Regions from separate parts of the Brevibacterium aurantiacum genome, predicted to be linked through region 1. Evidence: riboswitches for the same ligand, from Rfam matches in the RefSeq annotation. Region 1 holds a riboswitch; each other region holds the start of a gene.
The links. Region 1 has a riboswitch for thiamine pyrophosphate ahead of thiO (glycine oxidase ThiO). Riboswitches for the same ligand answer to the same signal wherever they lie in the genome.
Positions count from the first base shown of each region.

Region 2: another riboswitch for thiamine pyrophosphate. It lies ahead of CXR25_RS03290 (TenA family protein); the one in region 1 lies ahead of thiO (glycine oxidase ThiO).
Region 3: another riboswitch for thiamine pyrophosphate. It lies ahead of thiC (phosphomethylpyrimidine synthase ThiC); the one in region 1 lies ahead of thiO (glycine oxidase ThiO).
Region 4: another riboswitch for thiamine pyrophosphate. It lies ahead of CXR25_RS04975 (ECF transporter S component); the one in region 1 lies ahead of thiO (glycine oxidase ThiO).

Region 1 covers NZ_CP025333.1:1,691,754-1,697,249, reverse strand. The annotation lists gene CXR25_RS07845 (histidine kinase) at 1-850, opposite strand, end outside; gene CXR25_RS07840 (DedA family protein) at 1,004-1,669, shown strand; gene CXR25_RS07835 (histone deacetylase) at 1,678-2,328, shown strand; gene CXR25_RS07830 (2-dehydropantoate 2-reductase) at 2,282-3,223, opposite strand; gene thiE (thiamine phosphate synthase) at 3,260-3,928, opposite strand; TPP riboswitch at 3,952-4,055, shown strand; gene thiO (glycine oxidase ThiO) at 4,046-5,227, shown strand; gene thiS (sulfur carrier protein ThiS) at 5,224-5,472, shown strand; gene CXR25_RS07810 (thiazole synthase) at 5,474-5,496, shown strand, end outside.
Region 2 covers NZ_CP025333.1:721,008-726,503, forward strand. The annotation lists gene CXR25_RS03270 (aminotransferase-like domain-containing protein) at 1-343, shown strand, start outside; gene CXR25_RS03275 (DMT family transporter) at 453-1,418, shown strand; gene CXR25_RS03280 (phytoene desaturase family protein) at 1,390-2,868, opposite strand; gene CXR25_RS03285 (nucleoside/nucleotide kinase family protein) at 2,916-3,638, opposite strand; gene CXR25_RS03290 (TenA family protein) at 3,640-4,350, opposite strand; TPP riboswitch at 4,350-4,455, opposite strand; gene CXR25_RS03295 (VOC family protein) at 4,490-4,852, shown strand; gene CXR25_RS03300 (HutD family protein) at 4,899-5,414, shown strand.
Region 3 covers NZ_CP025333.1:481,505-487,000, forward strand. The annotation lists gene CXR25_RS02170 (TAXI family TRAP transporter solute-binding subunit) at 1-414, shown strand, start outside; gene thiC (phosphomethylpyrimidine synthase ThiC) at 549-2,387, opposite strand; TPP riboswitch at 2,383-2,492, opposite strand; gene CXR25_RS18750 (hypothetical protein) at 2,596-2,793, opposite strand; gene CXR25_RS02185 (M18 family aminopeptidase) at 3,037-4,398, opposite strand; gene CXR25_RS02190 (DUF1684 domain-containing protein) at 4,575-5,496, shown strand, end outside.
Region 4 covers NZ_CP025333.1:1,091,051-1,096,546, reverse strand. The annotation lists gene CXR25_RS04985 (universal stress protein) at 1-652, shown strand, start outside; gene CXR25_RS04980 (purple acid phosphatase family protein) at 693-2,615, opposite strand; TPP riboswitch at 2,756-2,864, shown strand; gene CXR25_RS04975 (ECF transporter S component) at 2,897-3,517, shown strand; gene CXR25_RS04970 (ABC transporter ATP-binding protein) at 3,517-5,007, shown strand; gene CXR25_RS04965 (energy-coupling factor transporter transmembrane component T family protein) at 4,991-5,496, shown strand, end outside.

The DNA.
Region 1 (5,496 bases):
TGAGCTCGACCGGTATCGGGCAGTGATCGGCCACCCGGTTGAGGACGGTGCCCAACCCGTGCTCATCCAATGCTGTGGGGTAGACCCGCCAGGCGACCTCGCGCATTTCGTCGATGAGGTCCTGGGATTGGACGAGAGCGTCGTCGAGGAGGGCGCTGGCCTTGTCCTGGTCCTTCGCACGTTGGGCGCGGGCGATGAGCACGGACAGGGAGACGACGTTCTGCTGCACCCCGTCGTGGAGGTCGCGTTCGATGCGGCGCCTCTCCTCGTCGATGGCCATGACCACTCCGTGCCGGGTCATGAGGAGCTGGGTGATACGCGTGTGAGGTGCGTTGGGGCGGCTGACCTGGGTGAACCTGGCGTCGATGATGCCGTGGAGCCAATTGGCCACCTCGGCGAGAATGATGACTCCGATGAGGTTCGCGGCACCGTAGAGCACTCCGACGAACAGCGTCGGCTGGCTGATGGTCCAGAAATCGAAGCCGATGGTGATGCTGCCGCCGATGAACAGGCCCTGGATGAGGGAGCCGATGGTCACAAGCAGGAAACCGGTGAGCAGATTGAGCATGGGCACGGCGATGATCCCGGCGAGGGCGCCGGTGAGGACGAAGAAGCCTCTCCTGACCGGGAGCTGGCCCATGACGATGCCGAAGCACTTCGCCTGCCGGGACCTCTCCCAGCCGAGGACTCGACGGCTCAGCCGAGATGTTGACGAGGGGACGGCTGCAAGCAGAAGCGGAAGGCACAGGGCCACTCCCCAGAGGATGCCCAGCACCGAGGTGGCCCAACGGGTGACGAACATGCGGGATTCTCGGGGAATCCTCGCGGTCAGCGACGTCGGCCAGGGCATGAGTTGATCGTAGCAATGCCTTATACGGTCGCCCAGAGGATCGACCGCAGTCCTTTCTTCCGGTTTTCCGCATCATCTCTTCGGGGCGCCGTCCCGCAGGTGTGCACTGCGCCGCGTTCCGGGTGCGGTCGCGCTTCGATAGCGTCTGTGGACATGGACCTTGCCCTTGATATCCTCCGCACCACCGTCGAATCCCCGTGGGTGTACCTCCTCGTCTTCGTCATCGCGGGCATGGATTCCCTGTTCCCCATCGTGCCCTCGGAGACCGTGCTCATCACGGCCGCCGCCTATGCCGCCGCCGGCATCCCGAGTCCCCTGGGCCTGCTCCTGGCAGCCGTGGTCGGAGCCCTCATCGGCGACTTCGCCGCCCACCTCGTGGGGCGTGGCGGGGGTTCCCTGGTGCAGCGGTGGACCCGGTCTTCGAGGGCCAAGCGATTGCTGGCGCACACCGAGGAGATCTCTGCCCGCCGAGGTGGGGTCGTCCTGATCGCGGGACGTTTCATTCCCGGTGGGCGTACGGCCACAACCCTGAGCTCGGGGATTCTGAAGTATCCGCGCACCCGCTTCCTCATCTTCGACGCTCTCGGCTGTCTGGCCTGGGCGATCTATTCCATCGGGGTCGGTCTGCTCGGCGGTGTGCTGTTTGAGGACCAGCCTCTGCTCGGCGTGGGATTGGGCATCGGCATCGCCCTGGCCATCACCGGTGTAGCGGAACTCACGCGCAGACTGCTGGCCAGGAGGAAAGCCCGTGCAGACCAGGATCGAACGGCGCACCGAGACCCTGCAGATTGGACAGCCTCGGCCATCGACGTGGCATGATGAATGGGATGTCTCAAGCGCTCGTGTGGTATGTCAGCTATGGGTCGAACATGCATCGTGACAGGCTCGCCTGTTACCTGCAGGGCGGCCGTCCTCCAGGTGCACTCGTCACCTATCCCGGCGCGAGGAACACCGATCCGCCTCTAGCGGAAATGGGCATCGAACTTCCCGGATCCATCTACTTCGCCGGCAGCTCCACCGTGTGGGGCGGCGGCGGAATGGCCTTCTATGACCATCAGGTCCCAGGCCCCACACCGGCAAAGGCGTATCTCATCACTGCCGAGCAGTTCGCCGATGTCGCTGATCAGGAGATGAACCGCCCACCGTCATCCGCGAATCCGCTGGAGACTTTGGCCTGCGAACTTCCCGTCGGTTCCGCCCATTCGGTGGGACCGGGCAAGTACGAGACGCTCCTCGTCCTCGACCGCAAGGGCTCGATCCCGCTGGTGACGTTTACGGCCCCGCACGGATCCGAGGCAGTCCCCCACACCGTTCCCAACGAACCGTATCTGACGATGCTGCGCCTCGGCGCAGAGGAGGTCAGGTCCGTGACGACGCTCATTTCAGCCTCGGAGCTCAACTTTGAATCGGAGCTCAGTTCAGCGTCGGAGCTCAGCTCTGCCGCAGCGACTCCCCAGCCCGCAGCTGCACGAGTGTGAGGTCGAGCAGCGGCGTCGCCACAGACAGATCCGCTGCCGTTCTCGCAAGGTGTCCGAGGATGTGCTCGGTTTCGCTGGGCAGGCCCGAAGTCACGTCACGGTAGAGCGATGAGGTGAACGACGAGCCCTCGGCGGTGAGCATGGACAAGGTCATCTCCCTGGCCTTGGCCGAGACCGGGTGTCCGCCCGCAGCCGCGACGGCCTCGAGCTCGTCGACGATCCGAACAATGTGCGCATGCCCTCCGGCCGCCATGATCGCCCCGACGGGTGCCCGGAACAGGCAGGTGACGACCCCGGCTGCGGCGATGAAGATCCACTTCTCCCACAGGGCGTCGGTGATGTTGTCCAGAATCTGCAACTTAAAGCCGGGAACATCGAGGGCCTGGGCGATGGAATCCGGGACGCCCGTTCCGTCGAGATCGCCGATGGTCATAACGGCGAGGTCCGTCATCTGGTGGACGGCACCGTCCATGATCGTCCCGACGATCTTGACCAGACCGCCCAGCACCTGGCCGGGGAACTCCTCGACCAATCGCTCGATCTGAGCCATGCCGTTGAGGAACGGAATGATGAGGGTGTCCTCCCCCACTGCGGGTCTGATGTCGTCGATGATCGACTCCAGACCGTTGGCCTTGACCGCGACGATCACCAGGTCGAAAGACGTCGAACTCGAGCCGTTGGCAGTGGCGAGTTCGGCTGCGGTGAGGACGGGGATGTGGTTCGTCCGGTCCTCCCCGGGTGCAACGAATCGCAGACCGTTGGCCCTCATCGTCTGTGCTCGGGCCTCGCGGACGAAGAATGTGACATCGCGTCCTGCTTCGAACAGGCGGGTGCCGAACGCTCCGCCGGTTGCGCCGGCTCCGGCAATGAGTATCTTCACTGTGTGCTCTCCCATGTCAGATGGATTCCGTGGCGTCTGCGCTGCGCGCTGTCACAATGCCTGTTTGAGTTCCTTAGCTGCCGCCGCGGGGTCATCTGCTGCGGTCACTGCGCGGACGACGACGATGCGCTGTGCTCCCGCGGCCTGGACTTCCGCCAGCCGCTCACCAGCGGAGATCCCACCGATTGCAAACCAGGGTTTGGCTGCGGTGGTGGCGAGCGCACGCAGGGGTTCGACTCCGATGGCGGCCCGGCCGGGTTTGGTGGGGGTCTCCCACACGGGGCCGAGACAGAAATAGTCGATCTCGGGGTCCGCCTCGGCGGCGTGGGCCTGTTCGATGGAGTGTGTCGAGCGGCCCAGGATCACGTCGGGGCCGAGGACCGTGCGTGCCTGTTCGCTGGTGAGGTCGCCCTGGCCGATGTGGAAGACGTCGGCGCCGACGAGGAGGGCCACATCGGCACGGTCGTTGACGGAGAACAGCTTCCCGTGACGATGGGCTGCCTCCCTGAGGACTTCGAGTGCTTCGATCTCAGCGCGGGCTTCGAGGCCCTTGTCGCGCAGCTGGATGATGTCGACGCCACCGGCATAGGCGGCATCAAGGAACTCGGGGAGATCGCCCTGCGCGCTGCGGGAATCGGTGCAGACATAGAGCCTGGACGCGTGAAGCCGGTCCAGTCGTGCGGCTCTGTCTGTGTCGTGGACTGCGGCGTCCATTGTCATATCTGCGGCCATGCTCCTAGAGTAGAGGAGTTCGCGGGAGCCTCATAAAGGGGGCTGAGAGGGCTTTGTGCCGACCGTTCAACCTGATGCGGATCATGCCGCCGGAGGGAGAAGCACGTGCACGTCATTGTTGTGGGGGCCGGGATCATCGGCTTGTCCACTGCCTGGAATCTGCGCCGTCGCGGCGTCAGCGTCACCATCATCGATCCGGCTCCCGCCATGGGTACCTCCCATGCTGCGGCGGGGATGCTGGCTCCGGCCGCCGAGGTGGTGTGGGGGCAGTCTCCCCTGTACCCGCTGATGCGTGCCTCAGCAGACCTGTACCCGGACTTCGCCGCCGAGCTGGCTGCCGCGTCTGGCCATGATCTGGGGTATTCGAGCGCCGAGACCTTTGTGTGTGCCGGTGACCGGGCCGATCTCGCCTCTCTGCGCGAACTCATCGACCTGCAGCGCGCAGCCGGTTTCGACGTCTCCCTCGTTCCCGGGTCAAGAGCCAGGGATCTGGAACCGGCGCTCTCACCCGGGGTATGCGGTGCGGTCACCATTCCCGGGGATCATTCGATCGATCCCCGTCGACTCACTGGTGCACTGCTGGCCGTCCTCGGTGACTCCGTTGTCCGTGCCCGAGTGACCGGTCTGCTCTCTCAGGCGGATCGGACCGTCGGTGTCGAACTCGAGGATGGGACGAGACTGCAGGCCGATCAGGTCGTCGTGGCCGCGGGCGGTTCCTGCAACGACATCTCCGGAGTTCCCGCGCTGCCCCTGCGCCAGGTATGGGGCGAGGTGATCAGACTGCGGGCGCCCGAGACTCTGACCCCGCTTCTCACACGCACGATCCGTGGGCTGGTCAAAGGTCGGCCCGTCTACGTTGTGCCTCGTCCCGACGGTGAACTCGTCCTCGGTGCCACGAGTCGTGAGGACGGTCGGTCCGGGATCAACGCCGGAGGCGTCCACCAGCTGCTGCGCGACGCCGAACGTCTCGTCCCTGCAATCCTCGAGGCCGAGATCACCGACATCACCACCCGCGCCAGGCCGGGCTCACCCGATGACGTGCCGATCATCGGGCGCATCGATCCCGGCTGTGTGGTGTCCACCGGCTTCTTCCGACATGGCATCCTCCTCGCTCCTCTGGGGGCGAACCTCACCGCCGACCTCGCGCGCGAGAGCGGAACCCTGACGAGACCGACGGAGACACTCGCCGCGGTGACGCCCGACCGATTCGCCGAAGCCGCTCATGCTCAGCACCTCCAGACCACACCGACCGAAATGTTTCAGCAACCGACAGGGAGTCAACTGTGACCGACACGATCAGCATCACGCTCAACGGCGAGCGCCATGAACTCGCCCGTCCCACCACGGCCAGGGACCTCGTCTCCGGTCTCGTTGACAAGGACATCACCGTCGATGGCACACCCGTCGACGGCAGTCGTCTGGGCATAGCGCTCGCCGTTGACGGTGAGGTGATCAGGCGCGGGAAGTGGTCCGACTTCACCTTGGCCGAGGGGCACAGTGTCGACATCGTCACCGCTGTGCAGGGAGGCTGACATGAGTTGGAACGTCGACGAGGT
Region 2 (5,496 bases), 970 kb from region 1:
CTTCGACATCGACGCCCACATTGAACGCGCCCGTGCCGTCTACCGCGCCAAGCGCGATCTCATGCTCTCGTCGATGGCCGAGCATTTCCCCGCCGAGGTGGCTGTGACCACTCCTGAAGGCGGGCTTTTCACCTGGGTGACCTTCCCCGAAGGCTTCGATGCGGAGGCGTTCATGGCCGAACATGCCCTGCCCGAAGCCGGAGTCGCCTACGTGCCCGGAGGATCGTTCTTCCCGGCCGAACAACGCAGCAACTATGCCCGGTTCAGTTACTCGGGTCAGTCTGACGAGGAGATGGTCGATGCCCTCACCCGGCTGGGCGGGATACTCCGCGAGCACATCTGAGCGAGATCATCAACGATCGTCACCGAGCCGGACCGGGGGCGAACGCGGGTAGCCGACGAAACGCGGCTGAGGTAGTGCCAAATCGCAGCCGCGGGCATACGGTCAGCATATGACCGTCAAACCCAGGGTCGCTCCAGCGCCGGAGGCACCCACAGCACTCGCCGCTTCGGCGGTGCTCGCGGGTGCGCTGTGCCTGTCGATCTCAGCGATCCTAGTCAAGCTCGCGGGCGTGGATGCGGCGACGACCGCCGTGCTGCGGTGCGCGATCGCCGTCATTGCACTCATCCCGTTGGCGCTTCTTGAACGTCGGCGTCACGGCGGTTTTTCGCGATCGGGCATCCTCTGGGCGATTGCGGCCGGAGTTGCGCTGGGCATCGACTACATTGCGTGGACGGCGTCGATCTACCTCGTGGGTGCCGGCGTCTCGACCGTGCTCGTCAATGTCCAGGTCATCGTCCTGCCATTGCTCGCGCTGCTCGTCGATCGTGAGCGTGTGAGTGTTCGGTTCCTCATCTCCCTGCCGTTGATGCTCATCGGCGTCGGCCTGGTGGGCGGGATCGTGACCCTGGCCGAGGTGGGGGACAACGCCGTACTCGGCACAGTTCTCGCCCTCATCGCCGGGATCGGATACGGCGTGTACATGTTCCTCACCCGACGAGGGACGAGGCGCAAGGCCGAGGGGACGATTCAGCCGCTAGCCTGGGCGACCGCCTCGGCGGCGGTGACATCGGCGGTCATCGCCCAGTTCACCGGCGGCCTCCATCTCACCGGGATCGGCCCAAGCGCGTGGATGTACCTCATCGCTCTGGCCCTGCTGGGGCAGGTGGTGGCCTGGCTGCTCATCAATCGGGGAAGCGTCCGGCTGGTGCCGTCGATGACGGCGAGCCTGCTGCTCATCCAACCCGTGCTCGCCCTCGTCCTCGCGGCGCTGATCCTCGGCGAGCAGCTCACCGTGGGCCAGGCACTTGGTGCCGGCCTCGTCGTCGTGGCGGTCGCTGTGGCCAATGGTGTGTGGCGGAGGCATTCGCGCCGCCGACGGCAGATCCTCAGGGAGCCAGGCTCGGGGCCTCGGTGATGCCGAACTGCGTCTTCAGCGCTCGCTGAGCCGCGAACCAGCCGTTCATGCCGTGCACGCCGGGTGCGGGTGGGGTCGCGGCCGAACACAGGTAGGCACCGGGGACGCCGAGGCCGTAGTTGTCCCAGCTGGTGCGTGGGCGGGCCATCATCCGGTAGAAGGAGACGAGCCCGGTGGCGATGTCGCCGCCGATGTAGTTCTGGTTGTGCCCGGCCATCTCTGATGCGGGAATCGAGTTGTACGTGACGATGGTGTCGCGGAAACCGGGGGCGAAGCGTTCGATCTGATCGATGATGTACTGGGCCGGATCGAGAGGGCAGTCGAAGGGGACATGAGCATACGTCCACAATGGGCGCAGGCCGCCCACCTCGCGCGATGGGTCGAACACAGTGGGATCGGAGACCAGGCTGACCGGGTGAGCGGGCATGCGTCCGGCGATCACGTCCGCCTCGGCGGCGGCCATCTGCGCCCGGGTACCACCGACGTGGATGGTGCCGGCCCGGTTGATGTTGGGATCGGCCCAGGGCACGGGTCCGTTTAGGACGAAGTCGACCTTGGCCGCGGCGTTGCCCTGCTTGAAGCTGCGCAGCGACCTGTCGACCTTGGCCGGGATGAGACCGGAGAAGATCTGTGCGGCATTGAGCGCCGAGGTGTCGAGGAGGTACGCGCGAGCCGCCGGCATATCGGAGACGTGATCGATGCGCGCATTCGTCGTCACCGAACCGCCGTGTGCTTCGAGGTCGGCGACCATGGCATCGATGATCGCCTGCGAACCGCCGACAGGGGAGGGCCAGCCGCCGGCGTGGGCAATGGTCGAGAGCATTGTGGCCGTGGCGGCTGTGCCCATGGATGGCAGCCCGCCGATCGCGTGGGCGGCGACACCGGTGAACAGGGATTGAGACGTCTCATGGGACAGCGGAATGTTCCAGGCCGGGCTGGCCTGGGTCAGCAGCCGCAGCCCGAACTTCACCACATTGGCGATACCGGGAACGTCGCGCAGCGTCTCCGGGATGGAGCGCTTGTCGCCCAGCGACAGCCAGATCGCATCATCGACGCGCTCGAGCAGTGGGGCGAAGAAACGCCGCCATTCGGGACCGGCCGCGCCGAGGTGGTCGACCGTGGTCTCGAGATCGTGGAAGGCCAGCGCGGCTGGCTGATTGTCGAGCGGTTGAGCGTAGGAGACCTCGGGGGTGGTGAACTCGAGGCCCCGGGCGCGCAGGTCGAAGTCGACGAAGAACGGGCTCGAGATCGCCAGCGGGTGCACGGCCGAGCAGATGTCATGGGTGATGCCGGGGGCCAGTCCCAGGTCAAGGGTGCGGGCGCCGCCGCCGATGGTCGACTGGGCCTCATACACCTGCACGGACAGGCCCGCCCGAGCCATGGTGACCGCGGCGGCCATGCCATTGGGCCCGGATCCGACGACAACGGCATCTACCTCAGCATTGCTCATGGGCTCAGTCTAGGGGAGGGGACTGACACGCTTTGGTTGGCTGTCTCCTAGTCCTCGGCAACTGTGTTCTCGGTCCTTGGGTTCCCCGCTGACTCCTCAGAGAGTCGCCGCAGGGTGGGGAGCTCGAGATCTTCGTTGTCGAAAATCCACGTTGCCGACTTCCACGGCGAGCATTCTGCGAGATAGAGACGCTGGCCGCCGACATAACGGTGGTTGGACTGTGACTCGGGGTCCGAATCATATGTGCCGGGGATTCGTTCGTTTCCCCGGGGTACTGAGACCGTAAAAGGAACCTGCACCCACACGCTCGCATCCCACAGATCGCGAAGTTCGGGCCGGTGGAGAAAGATCCCATCCACGAGGAGGACACAGTTCTGCGGCAGGTCGAGCTGTGCGGGTAAAACGGTCACGTCGGCATCAACATCCCAGAACGATGGAACCACCGATGCTCCCTGTCTGAACGGAATGACGACGGATCGGATGAAGGCTTCGTAGTCATAAGAGTCCCGGTAGAAGGAATCGGGCCCACGACCATTGGTGTATCTGACCGAGCGGGGATGGTGGAATCCGTCGATGCTCAGCGACGCAACCGGGCGAAGCCCGTCCTGGGCTGCCAGTTGGACCAATTCCTCGGCGAGGACGCTCTTGTCCGCTCCATCGAGGCCGTCAATGGCCACGAGGCTGCGCCCACCGGCAGCGGACTCTCGCACTTGCGAGAGCAGTCGGCAGAGCACTGCGGCGCGAGTGCCGTCTCCGTTGGTGTTCGGCATCTCACCCCTGCACATACGCCTCATCGAAGAAGGCCAACTCCAATTCGACCGCTCGGTGCCAGATGCGCGACAACCTGTCTCGCACCGCGGCGGATTCCGCGTCCTCGCCAGTGGGGAAGACTCGCTCGAGTTCGTCGATGAGGAACTGCACCCACGCCCGGAAATCCTCACCACGGTGCAATTCGATCCACCCGGAATGGACTCGGCGTACAGGCATCGGTTCCGAGCGCTCGCCCCAATCGAGGTAGAGCCATTCGGCGATGACGAGCACGACCAGCAGGTCCGCGTAGGACGCCGAGTCGACGGCTTCGTACATGAGGTCACGGAAGCCCTCAGTCGGCCCAGTCAGCTGGGGGTCAGCGTAGTCGGTGGCAGGGACACCCACCTCGGCGAAGGCCGTGAGGAAATACGAATCCTCGTCGGCTTCGAGGAACCCGAGCTGTTTGGCAAACCGCAGCTTCGGCCCTACGGCATCGCCATAGGCAACGCATGCGCCGAGCATCGAGAGAAACGATTCGAAGAACTGGTAATCCTGGATCAGGTACTTCCTCATCACGGAGTCGTCGACCGTGCCGGCAAACAGTTCGGTGACGAATCTATGCCCGACCGCGGCCTCCCAAGCGGAAGACGCCTCCGCTCTCAGCGCCGCAACAGGCCCTCCTGGGGTCAGCCGAATGCTGCTGATCGTGTGTTTCGTGTCGACATCGCTCATCGGTGTCACTCCTCACTTCCTCCGCCGGTGCTTACCGGATCAGGTTCGAAGGGTCTGCTTGCGCACTCTCAGCGTCAGTCTTCTGGCGCTCCCCTGTGGTGTTTCGAGCCTAGCATCGGCGGCGCGTAGACTCACGACCATGGCTATCGCAAAGCAGCCCGTCATCGTCATCGATGCTCCCGACGCCGGTGAACTCGCGGAATTCTACGGAAAACTCCTCGACTGGCAGGTCAGAGTCGATGACGATGGCACCTGGGCAGAGATCACATCCGAATCCTGGCCCCCGATCTGCTTCCAGCAGGTTGAGGACTACCACGCACCCAGCTGGCCGGGGCAGTCCCACCCGCAGCAGATGCACATCGATGTCGTCGTCGATGACCTCGACGTCGCCGAGGCTGCCGTGGTCGAACTCGGTGCAGGGAAAGCCGTCGACCAGCCGGGGGACACCTTCCGCGTCTTCCTCGACCCGGCAGGCCATCCGTTCTGTCTCGTCCTGAACTGACGTTCTCACCAGCAGCCTCGAGCTGAGTCGAGACTAGAGTGATCACATGCACGTGATCACCTCTTTCGACGACCTCGAACCGGTTCCGTGGGCCAATGGGGCAGGGGAGGCGACCGAGCTCGTCTCACTCATCCAGTCCCAGGCTCTGACCCCGAACCTTCGACGCTGGCGCCTGAGTATTGCGCGATTGGACCGTCCTGCTGCGTTCTCGCCGCTGCCGGGCTTGGCGCGGACCTTCCTCCCCATCGGCGCCGAGGTGGCCCTTGAGATCGATGGACAGGTGCACTCAGTGACGCCGGCAGCGCCGGTGAAATTCCGTGGGGAGCAGAACGTCTCCCTCAGCAGTCTGGAAGAGCCGTGCTTCGCGCTCAACCTCATGGTCGAGACGGATGACCAGGCCACCTCGGAACAAAATGCCCTACAGATGACGACACAATTCACCGGTTCGGCGCTGTTCGCAGTCACCTTGGAATCGGGCCCCGGATACCCGAAATTCCAGCTGCTGGAACTCGAGCAGACGAACGTACTTCCGGGCCACCTCGGCGTGGCCATTCTGCACTGAAAAACGGGGCGTCGTGGGCGCCCGTTTTGGACCTGCGAATATCCTGCAAAGCGCCTGTCCTGTGCGTCACACAGGTCGGTAT
Region 3 (5,496 bases), 1.2 Mb from region 1:
AGTCTCAAGGACGGCACGATCGACGGCATGGTGTGGTCCGGCGGCCTGCCCACTGCCGGTGTCACCGACCTGTTCACCTCGAACGGCAAGGACGTGGAGATCCTCGACATCTCCGACCTCGAGGATCCGATGAAGGAGATCAACCCCGTCTACGAGGTGGCCGAGATCCCCGGCGAGACGTACAAGGGCGTGGACGAGGTCAAGACCATCGTCACCCCCAACGTGCTCATGGTCCGCAACGACATGGACGAAGGCACCGCGTGCGCCCTGACGACGCTCATCTACGACAAGAAGGATGACCTCGTGAAGGTCCATGCGGCCGCAGATGAGATCAACCTCGACACCGCCGAGGCGCCCGATCCGATCCCGCTCCACCCCGGTTCGCAGAACGCCCTGGATGAGCTGAACAAGTAGGGGAGTGGGGAGGGTCGCGGGGCAGTGCCCTCCGTTTAGGCTCGATCTACAGAAAACAGCCCTGTTTCAAAGCTGGGCTGTTTTCCGTAGATCGAGCTGTTAGCACAGTCGCCCCAGCCCGGCACCCCCTCCCCTCACCCCTGGGGTGGGCCCATGGTGGGTTCGGGGAGGTAGACCTGCCCTCCCGCGGCGAGGAACTCGCGGCTTTTGTCCTGCATTCCGGCGATCGCGGCCTGGGTTTCGGCGCTGCCGTAGGTGTCGCGGATGTCCTGGGAGATGCGCATGGAGCAGAACTTCGGTCCGCACATGGAGCAGAAGTGTGCGGTCTTCGCGGGTTCGGCGGGCAGCGTCTCGTCGTGAAACGCCTCGGCGGTCTCCGGGTCGAAGCCGAGCGCGAACTGGTCGCGCCAGCGGAACTCGAAGCGCGCCTTCGACAACGCATCATCACGGTCGCCGGCCCCGGGGTGGCCCTTCGCGAGATCCGCTGCGTGGGCCGCGATCTTGTAGGTGATGACTCCGGTCTTGACGTCGTCGAGGTCGGGCAGGCCCAGGTGCTCCTTCGGCGTGACATAGCAGAGCATTGCTGTGCCGTACCGTGCGATCTCTGTTGCCCCGATCGCCGAGGTGATGTGGTCGTATCCCGGCGCAATGTCGGTCACCAGCGGACCCAAGGTGTAGAAGGGAGCGCCGTGACACAGTTCCTGCTGGCGTTCGACGTTCTCCCGCACGAGGTGGAGTGGAATGTGCCCGGGCCCTTCGACCATCACCTGGACGTCGTGGGTCCACGCGCGCTCGGTCAGCTCGGCCAAGGTGTCGAGCTCGGCGAACTGGGCGGCATCGTTGGCGTCGGCGATGGAGCCTGGGCGTAGTCCGTCGCCCAGGGAGAAGGCGACATCGTACTGGGCGAAGATCTCGCAGAGCTCGTCGAAGTGGGTGTAGAGGAAGTTCTCCTTGTGGTGGGCCAGGCACCAGCCGGCCATGATCGAACCACCGCGCGAGACCATGCCCGTCACCCGATCGGCAGTGAGTGGGACGTAGCGCAGGAGCACTCCCGCGTGGACGGTCATGTAGTCAACGCCCTGCTCGCACTGCTCGATGACGGTGTCGCGGTAGATCTCCCAGGTCAGCGCGTTCGCATCGCCGTCGACCTTCTCGAGTGCCTGGTAGATCGGGACGGTGCCGATGGGGATCGGGGAGTTGCGGATGATCCACTCGCGGGTGGTGTGGATGTCGTTGCCGGTGGAGAGGTCCATGAGGGTGTCGGCACCCCACTTCGCGGCCCACTGGAGTTTGGTGACCTCCTCGGCGATGGAGCTGGTGACCGCCGAGTTGCCGATGTTCGCGTTGATCTTGACGAGGAAGGCCTTGCCGATGATCATCGGTTCGGATTCGGGATGGTTGATGTTGTTGGGGATGATCGCGCGTCCGGCGGCGAGCTCGGAGCGGACGAGTTCGACATCGCACTGTTCGCGCAGCGCCACGAAGCGCATCTCCGGGGTGATGATTCCCTGCCGGGCGTAGTGCATCTGAGTCACCGTGCGGCCGGCCTTGGCTCGACGCGGAACCGGCTTGCGGCCCTGCCACTGCTGGGAGGGAGCGCCGCGGCGCACGGCGGCTCGGCCGTCATCGGCGATGAGATGTCCGCGCGCCTCATACGTTTCGGTGTCGACGCGCGAGTCGATCCAGGGGAAGCGCAGCGCAGGCAGACCCTGCTCAGGGATGCTGCCGGGACCGGAGGTGCGGTAGACGTGGACGGGCTCATTTGGCCGAGAGTTCGAGTCGTCGAGTTCGATGCGCGTGACAGGCACGCGGATTCCGTGCTCGGCGTCCTCGATCCACGCCTGCGAGTGGGTCGCGTACTGTTCGGTGGAGAAGGCGTCTGGGTGCTCCTCGGTGGAGAACGTGTCCGGGTGCTCCTCGGCCGAGGAGACAGCGGTGGTGTGGTCGGTTGTTTCAGGGGTGAATGCAGTCATCTGCAGTCCTCACTTCCTACGCCGGTATCAACCGGATCAGGTTCTACGGTCTCAGGCGGTTTCAGCCTGATCTCAGCCTCTTCAGAAGGCTCCCGTGGGGTCGTGCAACTTCTATCACGCCCAGCGGCGCCGGGACAAACCCGCAGTGCCGCGCAGACACCTCGAACTGAGGCGCTGACCTGGGAATTCAGTTAAGAATAATCCGCTGTCAGTGAGCGGGCGAGGCGCCCCGATCGACGATGCGCGGCCGGTGCGTCGCGATCGACGCTGAGTGTTCGGTGCGTCGCGATCGACGGTGAGGGGTCGGTGCGACTCGATCATCGCCGCGGTCGAAAAAGTCGTCAAGGGCGACGAGTTTTTCGACCGCGGCGATGATCGAGAGCAGTTCTTCGCACGAAGCGACCACTCGTTTCGCCGAAAGGTCCGGCTGTCGAGGCTCCGACTGCCGAAGCGTCCGGCCGGCTGGCGAAGTGAGCGGTGGCCGAGGCGCTCGGCGGGCGAAGCGCTGGGCCGCCGAGGCACCCAACTCAGGCACCCAACTCAGGCACCCCGCGTCCGCCCCGCGGCCGGCCGGCTGCCGAGGCGTCCCGATCGACGATGCGCGGCCGGAGCGCCCCGATCGACGCTGAGTGGCCGGTGTGCCGCGCGGCTACGCGCCCTGCAGGAAGGTCGTCGCTGCGGCCCCGAGGGCCACGACGTCGCTGATGGCGACCATTTCGCGCGCCGAGTGCATCGAGTACAGTGCCGGTCCCACATCGACGGTGGTCATGCCCAGGCGGGTCGCGGTCAGCGGGCCGATCGTCGACCCGCAGGGCATCGCATTGTTCGACACGAAGTTCTGGTACTCGACCCCGGCCGCCGCGCAGGCCTGTGACCAGGCCGCGGTGCCCACGGCATCCGTGGCATAGCGCTGCTGGGCGTTGAGCTTGAGCAGCGGACCACCGCCGAGGCGGGGGCGGACATGAGGGTCGTGGCGTTCCGGATAGTTCGGGTGGGCGGCATGCCCGGCATCCGAGGATACGCATATCGACGAGGCCAGTGCAGCCAGGTACTCGCTGCGCGTCGAGCCCGGGAACAGGGAGGCGATGATGCGTTCGGTGACGTCAGCGAGGAGCGGCCCGCAGGCACCGGAACGCGAGTTCGACCCGATCTCCTCATGATCGAATCCGGCGAAGAGCGCGATGGAATCCAAGGACGCAGCATCGACGTCGACCAGGGCATTGACTCCGGCGTGGACGGAGAGCAGGTTGTCCAACCTCGGCGCGGCGAAGAACTCTTCCTGGGCACCGAAGAGCCCTGGGGACTGGACGGGGATCGTGTAGACGTCGTGTCCCACGACCTGCTCAGGATCCACCTCGGCGGAGGCGGCGAGGATCTCGATGACATCGGCTTCGGCCAAATCTGCCAGGCCGATGATCGGAGTGGTGTGGCGCTGCTTGTCCAACGTCAGACCGTCATTGACCTGCCGGTCGAGGTGGATGGCCAGCTGCGGGATGCGCGCGATCGGCGGGGTCTGAGCGAGGATGACGGAGCCGTCGGCGAGACTGAGCTGCCCGGCCAGTGCCAGTTCCCGGTCGAGCCACGAATTGAGCAGCGGGCCGCCGTAGATCTCGACGCCGATCTGGCGGGTTCCCTCGGTGGTGAACTCATCGCCGGGCTTGAGTTTGAAGGCTGGGGAGTCCGTGTGAGAACCGAAAACGCGGAAGCCGGGAATCGTGGTGAGGCGTCCACCCGAGTTATCGGACTGTTCACTCGCGTCAGTCTCGGCGGCATCGGCTTTGCCTGCTGGAGTCCGCCATGCGATGATCGCACCGTCGCGAATGACATAGTGGCCCTGACCTGGCTCGAGAGACCAGACCTTGCGCTCATTGAGTCGGCAGAAACCTGCGGCCTCCAATCGTGCAGCCGCCGTCGCGGTGGCATGATAGGAGCTGGGAGAAGAACTGATGAAGTCTGTCAGATCGGCTGCGACCTGGGTTTTCGTACGTGATCTCACGGGCGATGTACTCATTTCCACAGCCTATCGTTTGCGGTAGCTTTGGCCACAAGGGCATTGGTTCTCGAATCCGCGTCGACACGGCGGCGGGGGAGGGGCCAGTGTCACAGGAGCCATCGACCGCTCGGACTTCGTCGTCCATCGCCCGAGTACCAGCGCCGAGAAGTAACGCAATGCAAGGAGTGTTCGAAGTGAACCAGTTCGTGACCGAATGGAACACCTGGAGGGATTCTAGGAACTCGGCACTGGCGACTCCCTTCGGCTGGCTCAGCGTGTCCGGTCTGCACTGGCTCGAAGAGACGACGACCTGGCCCGAGGCTCCCGGTACCTTCACCATTGATGACGATGGCTGGGTCAGCGTGGCCCTTGAACCCGGGACCAAAGCCGGTCCTGCTGCCGCGACCTTCGACCTCATGAGCAAGTCCGCCGAGGCGGGCCCGAACACCAATGATGCGTCTCCTTCCAGCTCGGCTTCGGTGCTGAGCGACACCACGGTCCTGCCGAAGATCCCAGAGATCTCAGGGCCGGAGGTGCGCGTGGAAGAGAACGGATTCAGCGCGAAGCTGCCCACCGGTGGGTCCCTCCAGTGGTTCACCGTCGGCAGTGTGCTCTACGAACTCATCGACCGTGCCGGCCGAATCGGGATCCGGGTGCGTGATTCCAAATCGCCGCTGCTGGGCAAGTTCTTCGAAGTTCCCGTCTTCGACCCGAACCCCAACTTCGTATTCCTCGCCAAGTTCACTCCCTTCGACAAGCCCGAAGTGCACACGATCAACACCGCGCAGGATGACCTGCAGGTCCAGACCCCTGCAGTCGGAACCGTGACCTTCACCAGCGAGGCAGGCGAGGTGACGCTCTTGGCCACAGGCAACCCGGCCAGCGGTCTGCAGCTGGACTTCCACGACTCCACGAACGGCGTCTCAACACCCGCGTGGAGAACCCTCGACCTGGGCATCCCGAACCATGACGGCTCACTGGTCGTCGACTTCAACCGGGCCGTGAACTACCCGTTCGCATTCACCGCCTTCGCCACCTGCCCGGCCCCGATCGAGGGCAACGTCGTTCCGTTCGACGTCACCGCGGGGGAGCGCACACCACCGTTCTACTTCTCTG
Region 4 (5,496 bases), 600 kb from region 1:
ACTCCTGCGAGACCATGCGGGCAAGGTCTCCTACCGGGCAGATCAGGGCGACGCGGCCGGTGTGCTGAGGGACCTGAGCGCCCACGCCCGGACCGTGGTCGTGGGAGCCAGGGGCCGAGGCGGATTCATGGGCCGAATTCTCGGCTCGGTGTCTACGGCACTGCCCGCCCATTCCCACTGCCCGACGATCGTCGTCCCGGACCACCGCACGGAGCCGGACGGTGCTCGCGTGGTCGTCGCAGTCGACGGCTCAGACGCCGGGCGTCTGGCGATGTTCACCGCCGCCGAGGTGGCCAACTCGCGAAGTGCCGCCCTCGACATCGTCTCCGTCCTCCCAGCCGGAGACGAGTGGCTCTACTGGTACCCCGAACTGGAACTGAGCGCCGAGGTCTCCGGACGGAGGAAGAAGCAACTCGAGACAGCGCTCGAGGCCGAAGTCGCGGCAGTGGCCCAGCAGTTCCCCGATCTGCCGGTGAGTGCCGAGGTGCCCATCGGCGACCCTGTCGAGGAACTCCTCGAGGCCACGAAGACCGCACAGCTGACCGTCCTCGGCACTCGCGGGCGAGGAGCAGTCAGAAGTGCACTTCTGGGTTCGGTGTCACGCGGAGTCCTCCATCATGCCGATGGCCCGGTCATGGTCGTTCCGAGCTGAGCCGAGCGCGTCAGCGCAGAGTGGCTCAGCGCCGGCTGCGTCAGCGCAGGCTGCGGCGACGTTTGGACACGAGCAGCAGCACGGCCCCGATGATGACTGCGCCCGCACCGAGGCCGATCGGCAGTCCGAGCTGAGTACCGGTGCGCGGCAGATCGCCGCCGTCCGCAGCTGAATCTGAGTTCGCCGAGGTTGTGCCGGAGTCGGCGGGGGCAGCGGAGGCGGCGTTCGCGTCTGCGCCGTCGGATTCGGTTGTGCCGTCGTTGTCAGTCGCACCTTCAGCCTCAGTCGTGCCGTCGTTGTCAGTCGTGCCGGCAGTCGCAGCGTCAGAATCGGCACGTTCCGAGTCCGAGTCCGAGTCGGACTCAGCTCCGTCCGAGCTGGTGCCCGCATCCGCACTGTTCGAGCCGTCGCTTGAATCAGTGCCGTCGGCCTCCGGTGACGCGCCGTCGGCTTCAGCTGACACGCTGTCCGCTTCGGCTGAAGCACCATCCGCGTCCGCCGAAGCACTGTCGGCGTCTGCCGAGGAACCGTCGGAGCTTGCTGCAGCGTCTTCTGCGTCAGCGTCTGCTCCGGCGTCGGTTCCCGGCTCGGGTGCGTCATCGCCGGAGCGGGTGATCTCGACATCGTCGATCTGCTCGGACGCCGCCTGTGCTTCAGCCTGCTGCGCGCCTTCTGCTGGGACCTCGTAGGTCGTCGCGCGCAGCGCTTCGTCGCTGACCCGCACTCGGGTGAAGGCGGGGATGTCGTTGTGGACGCTCTTGGCCTCCCAATCCAGACCCGGAACATAGTCGTAGAATTTCGATCCCGAGGACGAGGTCAGAGTCAGGTACATCGTCTGCCCTTCCTCCTTCTCCTGCTCGAGACCGGCATCGGAAGACTCGACCTTCTTGCCTTCGGCATCCATGAGGAAGGTCCGGTTGTAGATGTGGTCGTGACCGGACACCACGAGATCGATGTCGTTGCGCGCAGCCACCGGTGGAATCGCCTCACGCAGCCGCTTCACGTCGAGGTCGCTGTTGTGGGTCGCGGTCGAATAGATGGAATGGTGGAACCCGAGGACCGTCCAGCGCGCCTCGTCCCCGTGCTCGGCCACGACCTCATCGATGAACTCCGCATGCTCGTCGGTGTCGGAGTCATTCGAGTTGATATTGATGAACAGAACCCCCGAATCGATGAACCAGTAGTCACCGCCGGACGCAACGAGTCCGCCTTCACCGTGGTCGCTGCTCACGTTCGGGCGGTTGAAGTGCTGCTCATAGGACTTCGAAGCGACATCATGGTTGCCGATCGTCGTCGCCTGCGGAACTTCCTGAGTCGCCTCCGGAGCCAGGTACTGCTCGTACTGCCCCTGGTCACCTGCTGAGTTCACCTGATCGCCCAGTGAGAAGAAGAACCGCGGATCCTGCGCGGTCTCCAGCCCCGAGTTCAAGGTCCTGTCCCAACCAGTCGCGTCATCGGGCTGCCCGCCGCCGGCCCCGACCTGCGGGTCACCGAAGACAAGGAATTCGCTGTCGCCGCCGGAACCACCCGTGTCGAACTGCGCCACGGCTGAGTAGCCATCCTCTTCGCTGCCGACCTGGTAGGAGTATTCGGTGTCCGGCTCCAGACCGGTCATGCTCGCATGATTGTAGTGGCGCTTGAGATCGGTCGACAGGCCCGAGTCGCTGGTCTCGGCGCTATGGGCATCCTCGGGCAGAGCCGAGCCCTCAAGCTCCGAGGTTTTAGCCCAGCGGACCTCGCCGTCACCGGAGTTCTCGCTCATCCATGACAGGTTGCGAGAGCTCTCATCCGCCCCGACCTGCAGCACCACATCGGAGATCGCGGACTCCTCGTCCGCCTCTGGCTGCGTCGAGGGCGAGGTCGAGGGCGATTGCGTGGGCTCGGCAGGTGTGAGCCCGGCATGCGCAGGGACAGGTACTGCGACGAGAGCCGCCAGCAGTGCCGAAACGGACAGAATACTCATCGGAGATCTCAGGTGTTGTGCTTTCACCCGAATATTCTTACCCGTCGGTAATGAAAGCTCCGCCGCCGACGTGCGACCGCCGAGTCAACGGCAGGTGAACTTTCCGTAACGAGCTCTGCGCGTCGACTGGGGTACAGTGGTTCTCACGACAGGGGAGCGCCGAAAGGGGCGCTGAGAGTGCAGATGAAGCTGCAGACCCTCGAACCTGATGCGGCTAGCACCGCCGAAGGAAGTCGAGACTCTTCTACCCCTCCTTGATATGAGGAGGCACTATGCCAGAAATGACTGCGCCGGATTCCGCTGTGAAGACCGCGCCCCACTATTCCCAGGTACCGGCGACGAAGCAGTGGCGGGTCGTCGACTACGTTGTCACCGCCGTGCTGGGAATCGGCGTCGGACTCATCTTCTGGGTCCTGGCCCTGAGCTGGAAGGTCCTCGAACTCGGGTTCCAGGCCTTCCCTCCATCGATCGGCCTCATCGCCGGCCTCTGGGTCCTCGCCGGCCCTCTGGCCGGTGCCATTATCCGCAAACCCGGTGCCGCTCTGCTGTGCGAAATGATCGCCGCCATCGTCGAGGCGGTGCTGGGCTCTCACTTCGGAGCCACCGTTCTGCTCTCCGGACTCGTCCAAGGCCTCGGCGCCGAACTCATCTTCGCGGCCTTCGGCTATCGCAGGTTCACCCTGTGGGTCACGAGCTTGGCCGGGCTGCTGGCCGCCGCGTTCATGTCCGTGAGCGAGAACATCATGTACAACGCCGAATGGCAGTTCGGCTACCAGGCTGCCTATGCCGTGTGCGCGATCATCTCCGGCATCGTCATCTCCGGCATCGGCGCCTGGTTCGCCTACCGGGCGATCGCGAAGACCGGGGCCCTGAGCGCCTTCGCCTCCGGCCGAGCGCGCTGATGGCCCTGCCGATTCGCGCCCGCGGGTTCTCGTGGCGCCATGCCGACCGTGATGAACCCGCGGTCGGTCCCCTCGATCTGGACATCGCAGCAGGTGAGAAGGTGCTTCTGCTCGGCCCGTCCGGGGCAGGTAAGACCACCCTCCTGCATGCGATCGCCGGAGTTCTGCCTGCCGAGTCGGGTGAGGCAGATGGTCAGCTTCTCATCGGTGACCGTCCACCGGATCCGCGCCGAGGTGAGACCGGGCTGGTCCTCCAGGACCCCGATTCGCAGGTGATCTTCTCCCGGGTCGGTGATGATGTCGCCTTCGGCATGGAGAATCTGGGCCTGCCCGCCGACGTCATCGCCGCTCGCATTCCAACTTCCCTTGCGGCAATGGGCCTGGGTCTCCCCCACGACCATCCCACCGCTGCACTGTCCGGAGGACAGAAGCAGCGTCTGGCGCTGGCAGGAATCCACGCGATGGCACCGCAGGTGATCATCCTCGATGAGCCGACGGCCAATATCGATCCGGATTCCGCCGCCTCCGTTCGGGATGCTGTCCTCGAGACCCAGGCGGCTACCTCGGCGACGATGGTCATCGTCGAACACCGGGTCGGACTGTGGCTCGATCACGTGGACACCGTGATCGTCCTCGGCCCAGCGGGCCTGCTTGCCCAGGGTCTGCCGAGGTCGGTCTTCGGTGATCCTGCGCTCGCCGAGGTGCTGGTTGAGTGTGGGATCTGGGTGCCGGAGACGGCCGGACCCTCCAACCCTGCGGTGCAGCCTGGTGCGGAACCGCTCCCCCACCCCGACGGCGAGGTCGTGCTGACGACCGAGTGCCTCAGTGTGGCTCGCCCCGGTGCGAAGGTTCCGGCGGCGACCGGCCTCGATCTGTCCGTTCGGTCCGGTGAGGCCCTGGGCATCGTCGGCGCCAACGGGGCCGGCAAGTCGACCTTGGCGCTGACCCTGGCCGGCCTCATCCGGGAATTCGAGGGAGAGGTGAGAGCTGTCGGTAATCTGCGAGATGGTGCCAAGCATGCCCGACCCTTCCGGTGGCCCTCAGCGTTTCTGGCTCCTCGCATCGGGATGGTGTTCCAGGAACCCGAACATCAGTTCCTGCGCTCGAGTGTGACCGAGGAGCTGGCCTTGGGACCGCGGCTGGCCGGATGGTCGAGTGCCGAGGTCGACGATCGCGTCGCCGAACTCCTCGAGGTGCTGGGACTTGAGAAGCTCGCCGAGGCCCATCCACAGGGCCTCTCGGGCGGTGAGAAGCGTCGCCTGTCGGTGGCTGCCATGATGGCGCCGCGGCCGCAGGTGCTCATCGTCGACGAACCGACGTTCGGCCAGGATGCCCTGACCTGGGCCGGTCTGGTCGAGCAGTTCATCGACGTCCTTGCCCGCGGGTCCGCCGTGGTCGCGGTCAGCCACGACCATGCGTTCCTCGACGCCATCGGGGCCAGGCGGGTCGAGTTGAGTCGGAGGACGAAGGCAGGTGAGCGAATTGCGTGAGCACGCGATCGAACACACCGATCCGGCTGGGCGAGCCACAGTCGCCACGGGCACCGAGGTCGCGGTTCATGATCCCGGCCAGCTCATTCCCTTGGTGCGCACCACGGCACTGGTCACGTGCAATCCGCTGACGAAGATCGCTGTGGCGCTCATCCTCATGGTCGGAACACTGTTGAGCATCGACATGGTCTCGGCGGGAGTCGTCCTGGGGTTCTGCCTGCTCGCACTGCCGACGACGGGGCTGGACCTGATAGCTGCACTCAAGCGTCTGTGGTTCCTGCCTCTCGGCGCACTTCTGGCGGCGTGGGGCACGGCGATTCTGGCAGAGAAGACCGGTGCGGTGGTCATCGACCTCGGTCCGGTCCTGATGACGACGGGTTCTCTCGAGGCAGCGGCCGCGATCTTCCTGCGTGCCTTGGCCTTGGCTATTCCGCTCATCGTCCTGGCCTCCACCATTGATCCTCGTGACCTCGCGGATGTGCTCATCCA